4 regions of the Glutamicibacter sp. AOP38-B1-38 genome follow, and region 4 is predicted to be linked to each of the others. Evidence: riboswitches for the same ligand, from Rfam matches in the RefSeq annotation. Region 4 holds a riboswitch; each other region holds the start of a gene.
What was found. Region 4 has a riboswitch for thiamine pyrophosphate ahead of ACT3TP_RS06885 (ECF transporter S component). Riboswitches for the same ligand answer to the same signal wherever they lie in the genome.

Region 1 (3,013 bases), on a different contig from region 4:
GCAAGCATGCTGAACTTCCCGGCAATCACCAACATCCTCAACGAGGTCTTGGAATTGGGCGGCAAGGTCATCTTCGGTGGAGTCATCATCGCCATCGGCTTCGTGCTGGCAAGTGTGATCGGTCGACTGATGGGCGATACCACCGCCTCGAAGATCATCCGCTACACGGCCATCGCACTGTTCATCGCGATGGGCCTGAAGTACATGGGTCTGGCCGATTCGATTATCAACATGGCCTTCGGTGCCATCGTGATCGGTGCGGCTCTGGCAGCGGCCCTGGCCTTCGGCCTTGGCGGCCGTGATGCTGCGGCTCGCACGCTGGAGAAAATCGACATGAGCAAGATGGACGGTCCCGACACCACGGGCACCGCGCCAACCCGTCGGGCGCCGGCGACACCGCCGACGCCTCCAAATGAGTTCTAGTACTTAGAACCAGCACCAGCAAAGAGTGGGACCGGGCAACCGGTCCCACTTTTTGTCTTTCCGTTCCGCTGCGGCCCCGAGGAAATTCAGTCTCCCGCTGGTTCTGCGCGAAGCGCCAGCGGACTGATCGGCGGGATGGGATCGGTGGGCAACCGCGCATAGTTCAACACATCGATCCGCTGGCCATCGATCAGGAACTTGCCGCGTTCGCGTCCTTCGAGAATGAACCCGCAACGCTCGGCGACCTTTTTCGAGGCCGGATTGTTCACGCGTAAACCCAACTCCAGACGCTGCAAACGGTAGCTGGAGAATAGCTCCGCCGAGAGGGCGGCCAACGCCCGGCTGCTCAGCCCGCGGCCCCGATGCTCTGCGTGCAGCCAATACCAGACCCAGGCGCTCAGATTTGTTTCATCGATGGATCCGCACACCAGGCCAACGAGCGCAGAATTCTCGACGACGGCCAATGGCACCTGCCGGGCGGGGTCCTTGAGCAGCATTCGGACATAGGTTTCGGCCTCGGCAAGCGTACTCACCTCACCTTGCCGGGCCATATCCGGATTCGAGAGGAAGGCCGCTAAGACGTGCGGTGCATCCGTTGCGCGAAGCGGACGCAGAGATGCCGTCGTTTCGCTCACAGCGCCGAGCCGCCCGCCGCCGATCTGGGAGGAGGCGGCTTGGGCGGTGCCTTGATGGAAAAGCAATTGCCAGCCCTGGGCCGAGCGAACCCAGAGCGAGGTGCGCTGGCTTGGATTCTCCGGCTTGGTTCGCCACCGCAGCATCAGCAGCGAATCGCTGAGTCTGCGCACGCGCGGATCATGCACTTCGTCCCTAGACGATTCAACGACTGGTTCGGTGCACAGCTGCTCGATAATTTGCGCGCGGGAATAGCACCTGCCCGAGGCGCCAACCTCTTCGAAATCTTCGTGGAGCAGTCGCAATAAGGCCTGCCGATCCTGGCGGACGATGGGAGACAGGAGTTGCCGTTCGCCATCTATGACAACTTGTGCCTGCCGATGTTCGGTAGATAAATCCTCCGGACCACTGAATTCGCTCATGCCAACGAGTAAAACACAGGCAGAACCACACGGTGAAGTCATGAAGTTCGCCAAAGCGCGCCGAGGCATGCTTATAATCCAAGTACTCCGCGGGAGCCCAACAGTGAGATTGGGCTGAGAGGGCCTTGTGCCGACCGCTACACCTGATGCGGGTCATGCCGCCGTAGGAAGGAAATGCCTTCGTGCATATAGTCATTGTCGGCGCCGGAATCATCGGGCTTGCCACGGCCTTCGAACTGCGCGCCCGCGGGGCCGAAATCACATTAGTAGATCCTGCGCCTGGTATGGGCGCCAGCCACGCAGCGGCAGGAATGCTCGCACCGACAGCCGAAACCACCTGGGGCCAGGGCGCACTGCACCGCCTGATGGCCACCTCGGCCAAGGAATACCCCGCATTCATTGACCGCGTGGAAGACTCCATCGGCAACAAACCTGCGTACGTAGAAAACTCTACGCTGGTCGTCGCCGCGGAAACCGCGGATATGGACGCACTGCTTGCGCTCATGGAGCTCCAAGCCTCATTGGGGTTCAGCGCCGAACGGCTGCTGGGCAGCGCGGCCCGCAAACTCGAGCCGGCACTTGCCACCAGCATCGCCGGCGCCGTTCTCTGCGCCGAAGACCAGCAGCTGGACCCGCGGTCCCTGCTGCGCATCCTGATCGATGAGCTTGACCGGTCGATCGTGCGCGAAACGGCGGTGCGGCTGCTGCACCAGGGGTCACGGACCAGTGGGGTGATTACCTCAACCGGGCAAGAAATCCAGGGCGATCAGGTACTGCTTGCCAACGGGTTGGGCACGCTCGAAGGTGCGCCAGCTCTGCCCTTGCGCCCGGTCTACGGAGACATCCTCAGGCTCCAAGGTCCGCTGGGCGCGCCGCTGATCAAGCACACCGTGCGCGGAATCGTGCATCGGCAACCGGTCTACCTGGTGCCACGCACCGATGGAAGCCTCGTACTCGGTGCGTCGAGCCGCGAGGACGGCCAAGAGCAGGTGAACGTGGGAGAAATGCACGCCCTGCTGGACAATGCGCGCAGGCTCGTGCCGGGCATCGTCGACACCACCTTGAACGAGGCGATCGTGCGGGCCAGACCGGCAACACCCGATGACCGGCCGCTGATCGGACGCGTGGACGAGGGACTGGTGGTCTCCACCGGTTATTCGCGCCACGGGGTGCTGCTGACCCCGCTCGGCGCACGGCTGGGGACCGAGCTGCTGCTCGGGGACCCGGTGGATGCGCAAGAGCTGACCAGCGTTTCACTCGACAGGTTTGGCGCGCAACTCGCCAACAGCACACCATTCTAGGAGCCAGAGAAGATGCAACAGATCGAATTTTTCCTCAACACCGAGGCGGCCACCGTGCCGGCGGGAAGCACCGTGCGCGAGCTGCTCGCGGCGCACTTGGGCAAGAGCATCGGAACGGACGGGCGGGCCAGCGACGGGTCGCGTTTAGGCGTGGCCGTGGCCGTGGACTCGGCGGTTGTCCCGCGCAGCGGCTGGCATGATTTCGAGCTGAAGCCCGGCCACCGGGTTGAACTG
Region 2 (3,013 bases), on a different contig from region 4:
GCGCCGATGGCCTTCAGATCCGCCTGGATGCCCGCGCCTCCCGAGGGGTCGGAGCCGGCAATGGAAAGAATGTTGAGGCTCATTTGGCACCTTCCCAGCGGTCCAGCAGTTCGGCGCTGGCCGCCTGCGGATCCTCGGCGGCGCAGATCGCGCGGACCACCGCCATGCCGGCGGCCCCGCCGTCGCGCAGCGCCGCGGCATCCGCGGCGGTCAGCGAGCCGATGGCCACGGCGGGCAGCTCGGTGAGCCGCTTGGCCCGCAGGAATCCATCGATGCCCAGCGGGGTGGGATGGTCCTTCTTCGTGGGCGTCGCGCGGATCGCCCCGACCCCCAGGTAATCGAGGTATTTCGCGTCGGCGTTGGCCCCGGTCAGCTGTTCATCGGTGGAAGCGCTGAGCCCGATAATCCCCTCGCCGATGATTTCGCGGGCGTAGCGCACCGCAATATCCTTCTGCCCGATGTGGATGCCGGTGACCGCGGCACCCGCTGCCCGTGCCGCGAGGAATACGTCGATGCGGTCGTTGACCAGCAGTTCGGCCTTGCCGGCGGTGAGTTCTGCCGCCGCGCAGGTAAGTTCGAAGAATTCGCGGGCGGTCTCGTTCTTGGCCCGCAGCTGCACCCATTGCACACCCGCGGCCACCGCACCTTCGATGACTTCCAAGGTGCTGCGCGGCTGGCAGCTTTCGGTGTTGGCTACCAGGTAGATTCCCAGATCACGCATTATTTGCCTCCTCAAGGCGCAGGTTGTGCAATTCCTCGGGGTCCAGCAGCGAGAGTTCGTCGAGGAAGGCCGCGGCGAAACTTCCCGGACCGCGGCCGATGGCCAGGGCCTTTTCGGCGGCCAGTCCGTACAGGCCGTGGGCTGCGATCGCCGCGTCGAACGGGTCTTCGCTCACCGCGAGCATTCCGGCGCAGATTGCACCCAGGGCGCAGCCGCCGCCGGTAATCCCGGTCAAGCCGATCCCGTTGCTGTGCACCAGCGTGGTGCGTTTGGCATCGATGATCGCATCGGCCGCCCCGGAGATCGCGACCACCGAACCATATTCGGCGGCCAACTGGCGTCCGGCCTCGATGGCCGCGTGCACGGTGTCCTGCGCGTCCACTCCGCGCCCGGTCGAGCTCCGCCCGGCCAGCGCCAGAATTTCCGAGGCATTGCCGCGGATCAGGGTGGGGCGCTGGGTCACGATTTTTCGCGCGAAGTCAGTGCGCACCGGCAATGCGCCCACGGCCACCGGGTCCAGCACCCAGGGGGTGCCGGCCTGGTTCGCACCGTGAACCGCTTCGTCCATGGCGCGCAGCTGTTCGGTGCTCGGGGTGCCCAGGTTCACCAGGACCGCGGAGGCCACCGCGGCAAATGGCCCGGCTTCGCCGGGCAGGTCGGTCATGGCCGGAGCCGCCCCGGAGGCCAGCAGCGCATTCGCGGTGAAGTTGGTGACCACGGTATTGGTCAGGCAAAACACCAAAGGGGATTGTTGCCGGTAATTCCGGGCAACGGAAGTCAGGGTCATGCGACATCCCTCCGCTAGTTTGAACTAGTTCAGGTTCGACGGGTCTCATCTCAGTCGGTGAATCCGACACCCCGTGTCACTGGCTAGAGCGTACTCACCAAAGCCGCGGAAGAACAAATTATTGCCGCGCCCGGCGTTGCACCAGCGCCCTGACGGTGGCCTCGTCGATTCCCTGAGCTCGGGCCAGCTCCCACACCCGATCCACCGCTTGAACCAGATCACCGGAGGATTTCTCCATATCGGCTCCGGCGTTCACCACCGTTCCGGCACGCCGCCGGGAGGAAACCAGTCCGATGGCCTCGAGTTCCTTGTAAGCGCGGGCCACCGTCCCGGAAGCGACCCCCAAATCGGTGGCCAGTGCCCGCACCGTAGGCAGCTTGCTTCCCGCCGGCAGCTCGCCCAAGGAAATCAGCGAAGAGATTTGCGTGCGGATCTGTTCATAGGGCGGAACCGCCGCGTCCAGGTCCACGAAAATATGTTGGCTCATACGCGCTGCGGCACCCTAGCTTCTGGGCGGGCCAAAATGATCACTGCCGGGCAGCAGAAGACGATGATCCCCACGGCCGAAACGTAGGGACCTGCCTCGTAACCCCAGGCCAGCATGGCGACGGCCGCCGCGGTGACTACACGGATGGCGCGTAGTTCGTGAACCTGGCGATACCAAATTTCTTGCTCCACGGTGACATCCCAAGGCAAGGCCGCACGCCGAACCCACCAGATGTGGCAGGCGGTAGCGGCAAGCAACGCGAGGAGCGCACCCAGCGCAAAGACCGGTTTGACCGGAACTAGACCCCAAAAATATTCGAATGGTGGATTGATCAGCAGGTATGTGGCGCCGATGAGCAAGAGTCCGGCGAGCACATAGACATAGCGCGGCAGGTCTGCGCTGTGCCGAGCCAGTGAATGGGTTCCCCTGGACTTCAGGTGCAGGTAGCCCAGGAACCCGGCATTGAGCACCAAGAACAAGAGGGCTACCACCAGGAGCGACACAATTGCCTGCGGGGCATTCTCACCGGGGCGCGCATTGTCCGCGTACTCGGTCTGCACAAGCGAGGAGGAGCAGGCCAGTGCGATGAGTGTGAGCGCGGTGGTGAGGAATCCAATGGCAAACAAATTTTCGCGCATCCGCAAAAAGGAGGAGGCAGGCTTTGGGCTAGTGGTTCTGGCAAAATTTTCCGGTGGCTTCCACAATGCCATGGCGATGAAGGTGATGAGCATGGCCACGTTAGCGGTGTTTTGCCAGGGTTGATACATGGTGCGATCCAGCGACATAAGCCACGAGGCCTTGTAATGCAGCGCCGAGGCTCCAACGGAGGCAAAGGCCAGGATCGAGGTGCGCAGCAGCCGGTTGAGCCAGACTTCGCGCAATACCTGGTTATCGTGGGGGCTGAGCGAACCAAGCGGTTTGCGCAGCAAAATGAAGAGCATCGCGATGAGCAGGGCCAGCGCCAGGGAGGCCAGGTTGATGGCAAACAGGGCCAGCATCTGGTCCGCCGCACGCAGTC
Region 3 (3,013 bases), on a different contig from region 4:
GCGCCCCGTCGCAAAGCTCCTGCTGGCGTTCCACATTCTCGCGCACCAGATGGAAAGGGATATGCCCGGGGCCTTCGACCATCACCTGAACATCATATTTCCAGGCACGCTTGGTCAACTCCGCCAAGGTATCCAGCTCGGCGAACTGGGCCGCATCATTCGCGTCCGCAATGGAGCCTGGACGCAGCCCGTCGCCCAGGGAGAATGCGACATCGTAACGAGAGAAAATCTCGCAGAGTTCGTCAAAGTGGGTGTAAAGGAAATTCTCCTGATGATGCGCAAGGCACCAACCGGCCATAATCGACCCGCCGCGGGAGACCATTCCGGTGACCCGGTTGGCGGTCAGCGGGATGTAGCGCAGCAGCACACCTGCATGAATGGTCATGTAGTCCACGCCCTGCTCGCACTGTTCGATGACCGTGTCGCGGAAGATCTCCCAGGTCAGTTCGTTCGCTTCGCCGTTGACCTTTTCTAGTGCTTGGTAGATCGGGACGGTGCCGATGGGAACCGGCGAGTTGCGGATGATCCATTCACGGGTGGTGTGGATATCGTCGCCGGTGGAAAGGTCCATCACCGTGTCGGCACCCCATTTGGTAGCCCACTGGAGTTTGGAGACTTCCTCGGCGATCGAGCTGGTCACCGCCGAGTTGCCGATGTTCGCGTTGATTTTTACCAAGAAGGCCTTGCCGATGATCATCGGTTCGGATTCCGGATGGTTGATGTTCACCGGAAGGATTGCCCGGCCGGCCGCTAGCTCGCTGCGCACCAGCTCGACATCGCATTCTTCGCGCAGGGCCACATAGCGCATTTCCGGGGTGATGACCCCTTGCCGTGCGTAGTGCATCTGGGTGACCCGAGTCCCGGGTGCCGAACGCAACGGTGGTGCCGAGCGCCCGGCCCATTCGGCGCTCGCCGTGCCGCGGCGGACCGCGGATCTGCCATCATCGTGCAAGTTGCGCTCACGCCCGGCATAGGTCTCGACATCTCCACGCTCACGAATCCACGACTCTCGAAATGGTTTCAGCCCCGTGGTCGGGTCGCTCCCCGGGCCGCTGGTGCGGTACACCTGCAGCGGTTCGTTCGGCTCGCCGTTGGGGGCATCTGCCAGCTGGATCTGCGTGACAGGAACCGAAATTCCCACAGACTCACGGTAGGCAAGGGTGTGGGCAGAGTGCTGTTCAAATTGTTCCACTGTGGGAAACTCACTTCCTTCGCCGGCATTACCCGGACAGGTTCAACGGTCGCGGACGGCGTTAGCCCGATCTCAGCCCCTGCGAGGGCACCCGTGTGGTCTCAAACAAGGTATCACGACTGGCAACGTGGACTTGCAAGGAAGACGAGAAACTTTAAAGTGAAAGGCTCCCGTTGGGCAATATCCAACGGGAGCCTTACGATCATCACTCGCACCTTCAAGGAGGTGTCTACGACATTACCCGGGGTTTCTATGTCAAAGCTGAGCATAAACTCGGCAATTCCGAAGAGCCGGGGTGACTACTTGTTCAGGCTGAGTTCCTGCGACGCGTCGACTTCGATCGCCCTCTTCTTCGCGGCGCTGGGAATGCAGGCCGCCAAGATGGCCGCGACCACGGAAATGCCAGCTCCAAGTATCAGCGCCGCGCGGAATCCGGATTCTGACGGTAGTGAAGCTCCGCCGAAATCGGTGGTCATCTGGGCCAGCACCAGGCCGATGACCGCGGCGCCGGTGGTCGTGCCCAGCGAACGCATCAGCGTGTTAAAGCCATTGGCCGCAGCCGTTTCGCTGCGGGGGACTGCGCCCATGATGATCGCCGGCATGGCGCCGTAGGCCAGAGCCACACCACCGTTGATGACGAGGCTGGTGAGCATCAGGCTCCACGCGCTACCCATGCCGAGCAGGGTCAGGCAGTAGCCGACGGCGATGACCGAAACGCCAAGTACCAGCGTGAACTTCGGGCCTCGTGCGTCGGAAAGCCGCCCGCCGACAGGGGAGAGCACCAGCATCATCAGGCCGCCTGGAGCCATCCAGAGGCCGGCTGCGAGAATCGACTGGCCCAAGCCATAGCCGGTCTGCGACGGCAGCTGCAGGATCTGTGGCATGACCAGCATGCTGGCGTACATTCCGAAGCCGACGAAAATCGAGGCGATATTTGTCAGCAGCACGCGCGGAATAACAGCGGTGCGCAGGTCAACCAGCGGATCCTTGGTCCGTGTTTCCCAAATGCCCCAGAGCAACAGCGTGAGGGCGGCCATTCCGAACAGGCCCAGCGTCAGCGGTGCCGCCCAGCCCCAAGAGGAGCCCTTGGAGACGGCAAGCATGAGCGAGATCAGGCCAATGCCCAGCCCAATGGCGCCCAGCCAGTCGAAGCGCTGTCCGGCGGCGCCGGCCGGCAGGGCAGGAATGAGTTTCCAGATGGCGACAACTACCAGCAGCGTGACTACCGCGCTGCCGTAGAACAGGGCGCGCCAGTTGGCGAAATCAATGACGGCGGCGGAAATCGGCATGCCGATGGCGCCACCGACGCCCAGCGTGGCGCTGACCGTGGCAATGGCCGAAGACAGGCGTTCCTTCGGGACAAGGTCACGCAGCATGGCGATGCCCAGTGGCACAATGCCCGAGCCTAGGCCTTGCAGTGCGCGGCCGACGATCATGACCTCCACCGTGGGGGCCATGGCGCACACGATGGAACCGAGGATCAGTGGCAGCGCCAGGATGAGCAGCATGCGCCGTTTGCCAAAGAGGTCGCCCAAGCGCCCGGAAATTGGTACTGCCACCGCGGCTGCAAGTAGCGTGGCGGTGATGATCCACGCGGTGTTTGAGGCTGAGGTATCAAAAATGCCGGGCAGCTGTGGGATCAGCGGCGTGACCATGGTCTGGGTGATCGACGAAGCGATGCCCGCGGAGGCGAGAACGGCGACGGCTAGACCTGAGCCGGGAATCCCGGCAGAGGTGGGTTTGGACACGAGAGCCTCTCAGAATGAATGTGTAAGATACATAAAATGTTCATAATACATGTTCGGGTATGATCGAATGAGT
Region 4 (3,013 bases):
ATCTATTGTTTGGCGCGATTATTTCGATCGTCATCGTGAATCTATTCCCGCTGCCGCCGGTGGTGCTTCCCGGACGAATAAACCTTTGGTATTGCCTGAAGCTCTTCGCGTGGTTCCTCGGTCAGGTATTCGTCGCCAGCGGCCATGTGGCGCGAGTTGCGATAGTACGCCGTAAGAAGGCACGCAGCGCGGTGATCGCAGTGCCGCTGCGCACCGAATCTGACTTGGTAGTGATGACCGTGGGCCATGTGCTGACCCTGATCCCAGGTTCCTTCGTGGTGGACGTGGACCGCAGCAGTTCCACCTTGTACCTGCACTATCTCGATGTGAATAGCGATGCGGATGTGGAAAAGGCGCGAGCGAATATCCACGACATTGAACGCCGGTTGATCATGGCCATCGGAAGCCCCGATGAATACGAGGCGATCAAGAATGAATGCGGTCCGGATTTCTCCAGCAGGAAGCCCAAGAAATGATTGAAATAGCTGTATGGATTGGCGGAGTGATGCTGGCGCTGGCCTCTATCGCTTGCCTGTGGCGGGTTTTCAAGGGCCCCTCGATTCTTGACCGGGTGCTCGCTCTCGACGTCATGCTGTTGATCATTTCCAGTGCGCTGTGCCTAGACATGGCGCTGAACCGGCACACCGATTACCTGCTGTTCACGGTGGTTGCCTGCACCTTGGGATTCATCGGCTCGGTTACCGTCTCGCGGTTCGTATCGGATCAGAGGAACGCCTAATGGACACGTTCTTAGAAGCACTCGCTGCGCTCTTGCTGGTACTTGGTTCCCTGATGTCGCTGATCGCCGGAATCGGTTTAATTACCTTCCCGGATCTGCTTTCACGCATGCACGCGGCCACCAAACCACAAGTATTGGGCTTCCTGCTGCTCTTCGCCGGACTCATCATCCACTTGCGCAGCTGGGGACTGATCCCGGTCTTTGCTTTGGCCTGGGGATTGCAGCTGCTGACTGCCCCGGTATCGGCGCACATGATTGGCCGCGCCGGATATCGCACGAAGCACGTGGCGAAAGAAACCTTGCATGTTGATGAACTAAAACAGGTCATTAGCAATCATTCGCAGACGACCGGAACCACCGCAGCGGTGCCGCCAGCGAAACCTGCACAGAACGACGAGCCCGAGAGCACCTAGCTGCTGGTTAAACTTTGGTGGGGCAGGCCAAATGGCCTGCCCCACCAAAGGAATTCGGCAATGTTACTTGCTGAACTTCTTCATGGCCTTGTTGGTGCCGCGATCAGCCAGCACCTGGATAATCGATGCGACCACGGCGGAGAAAATGGCGAACCCCAAAGCCTGGCGCATACTCGCTTCCGCGGCTGCTTCCTTGCCGTGACGTGGCGCGTCGTTTCCGGTGAAGCCTTTCCAGACCTTGTCGACCAGTCGGCTTCCAAGCATTCCCGCTCCCATTGAAATTCCAAGGGTAACAAGCTTCTGCACTGAGTTCATGAGGACCTCGCATTCGCGTCGTAAGGTTTCGTTCTGTAGCCCAGCATACCTGCGGTATGGTGGTTGAGCAGTAATCATTCCGACAGGGGAGCGTCATGCCGTTCGCGGTGCAAGACGCTGAGAGTGCGATAGATCGCAGACCCTCGAACCTGCCCCGGCTAGTACCGGCGAAGGAAGTCGAGCATCTCGGATGCGGATCATGGCGCGCGATTAAACGCCCACCGGTCCGTGCATCTCCCCTCCTTACATAGGAGGACAAACCTTATGAACGTTGCACCAGCAACTAACCGTGCCAGCTGGCGCGTGGTCGACATCGTTGTGGCCTCGGTAATCGCGGTCGCCTCGGGCGTTATCTTTTGGGCTTGGAACGCCGGATACGGATTGGTCAGCCTTGCTTTCGTGGCTTTCCCACCGGCAAGCGCCTTCGTATCTGGCATGTGGCTTTTTCCCGCGGTGCTCGGTGCGTTGATTATCCGGAAACCCGGTGCCGCGCTGTATTGCGAGATCCTCGCCGCCGTCATCTCAGCCTTGCTAGGTTCCCAATGGGGATTAGCGGTGCTGTTCTCCGGCCTGATCCAGGGGCTCGGAGCCGAGGTGGTCTTTGCCGCAGTGAGGTACCGCCGGTGGAACCTGCCGGTGGCACTGCTTGCGGGATTCATGTCGGGAATTTTCGGCGGAATCGGCGAAGCCTACCTGCTGGGTTACTTCGCTGAGTACACCGAGGCGATGAAGCTGTTCCACGTAGTTGCCATGGGCATTTCCGGCCTAGTTATTGCCGGACTTCTCTCGTGGTTGGCAACCCGTGCTCTGGCGAAGACCGGTGCTCTGGGAGCATTGGCTAGCCGTTCGGCACACCTTGAAGGTTCGCTGCGCAGTGCCTGAATTGAGTTCTTCGACTACCGAAGCCACCCCCGGGCACCTCGGCGGTGGCGGCTTTGAGATCACGGCCGACAACTTTGGCTGGCACCATGCCGAACGTCCATTGCCGGCGCTTAGCGGACTGGACCTGCATATTCCCGCCGGGCAGAAGGTCCTGCTGCTAGGCGCATCTGGCGCCGGTAAATCAACGCTCTTGCACGCCTTGGCTGGAGTTCTGGAGATCGACGAACGGCAGCAGGCCACTGGCAAACTGCAGATTCAGCGACGGGATGCCTTTGCCCGCAGCTTCCCGGTCGGGTTGATGCAGCAAGACCCCGAAACACAGATCGTGCAGAGCCGGGTCGGCGACGATGTCGCCTTCGGTGCGGAGAATCTTGGAATGGCTCCGGAACTGATCCGCGCGCGAATCCCCGAGGTGCTTCGCGCGGTAGGACTTGGGAATCTGGATTTGTCGCACCGCACCCAGGAACTCTCCGGTGGCCAGAAGCAGCGGCTGGCCTTGGCCGGGATTCTTGCTATGGGCCCCGGTCTGATGCTCCTGGACGAACCCACCGCAAACATTGACCCGTCGGGGATCGCGCCGCTGCGTGATGCGGTGATTGCCGCCGCCAATGCCACCGGTGCGACACTGCTTGTGGTGGAACATCGCTTGCAGGCCTGGGCAGAA

Region 1: another riboswitch for thiamine pyrophosphate. It lies ahead of thiO (glycine oxidase ThiO); the one in region 4 lies ahead of ACT3TP_RS06885 (ECF transporter S component).
Region 2: another riboswitch for thiamine pyrophosphate. It lies ahead of thiM (hydroxyethylthiazole kinase); the one in region 4 lies ahead of ACT3TP_RS06885 (ECF transporter S component).
Region 3: another riboswitch for thiamine pyrophosphate. It lies ahead of thiC (phosphomethylpyrimidine synthase ThiC); the one in region 4 lies ahead of ACT3TP_RS06885 (ECF transporter S component).

Annotation. Positions count from the first base shown of each region.
Region 1 covers NZ_JBQSWU010000001.1:6,382-9,394, forward strand. Annotated here, with positions in the region: gene ACT3TP_RS00035 (mechanosensitive ion channel) at 1-423, shown strand, start outside; gene ACT3TP_RS00040 (GNAT family N-acetyltransferase) at 510-1,478, opposite strand; TPP riboswitch at 1,558-1,665, shown strand; gene thiO (glycine oxidase ThiO) at 1,661-2,779, shown strand; gene thiS (sulfur carrier protein ThiS) at 2,792-3,013, shown strand, end outside.
Region 2 covers NZ_JBQSWU010000017.1:51,679-54,691, forward strand. Annotated here, with positions in the region: gene thiD (bifunctional hydroxymethylpyrimidine kinase/phosphomethylpyrimidine kinase) at 1-83, opposite strand, end outside; gene thiE (thiamine phosphate synthase) at 80-721, opposite strand; gene thiM (hydroxyethylthiazole kinase) at 714-1,508, opposite strand; TPP riboswitch at 1,498-1,592, opposite strand; gene ACT3TP_RS11450 (GntR family transcriptional regulator) at 1,627-1,995, opposite strand; gene ACT3TP_RS11455 (hypothetical protein) at 1,992-3,013, opposite strand, start outside.
Region 3 covers NZ_JBQSWU010000025.1:37,951-40,963, forward strand. Annotated here, with positions in the region: gene thiC (phosphomethylpyrimidine synthase ThiC) at 1-1,192, opposite strand, end outside; TPP riboswitch at 1,190-1,297, opposite strand; gene ACT3TP_RS14365 (MFS transporter) at 1,492-2,940, opposite strand.
Region 4 covers NZ_JBQSWU010000009.1:18,197-21,209, reverse strand. Annotated here, with positions in the region: gene ACT3TP_RS06905 (Na+/H+ antiporter subunit E) at 1-476, shown strand, start outside; gene ACT3TP_RS06900 (monovalent cation/H+ antiporter complex subunit F) at 473-739, shown strand; gene mnhG (monovalent cation/H(+) antiporter subunit G) at 739-1,152, shown strand; gene ACT3TP_RS06890 (DUF4235 domain-containing protein) at 1,216-1,467, opposite strand; TPP riboswitch at 1,542-1,660, shown strand; gene ACT3TP_RS06885 (ECF transporter S component) at 1,732-2,349, shown strand; gene ACT3TP_RS06880 (ATP-binding cassette domain-containing protein) at 2,351-3,013, shown strand, end outside.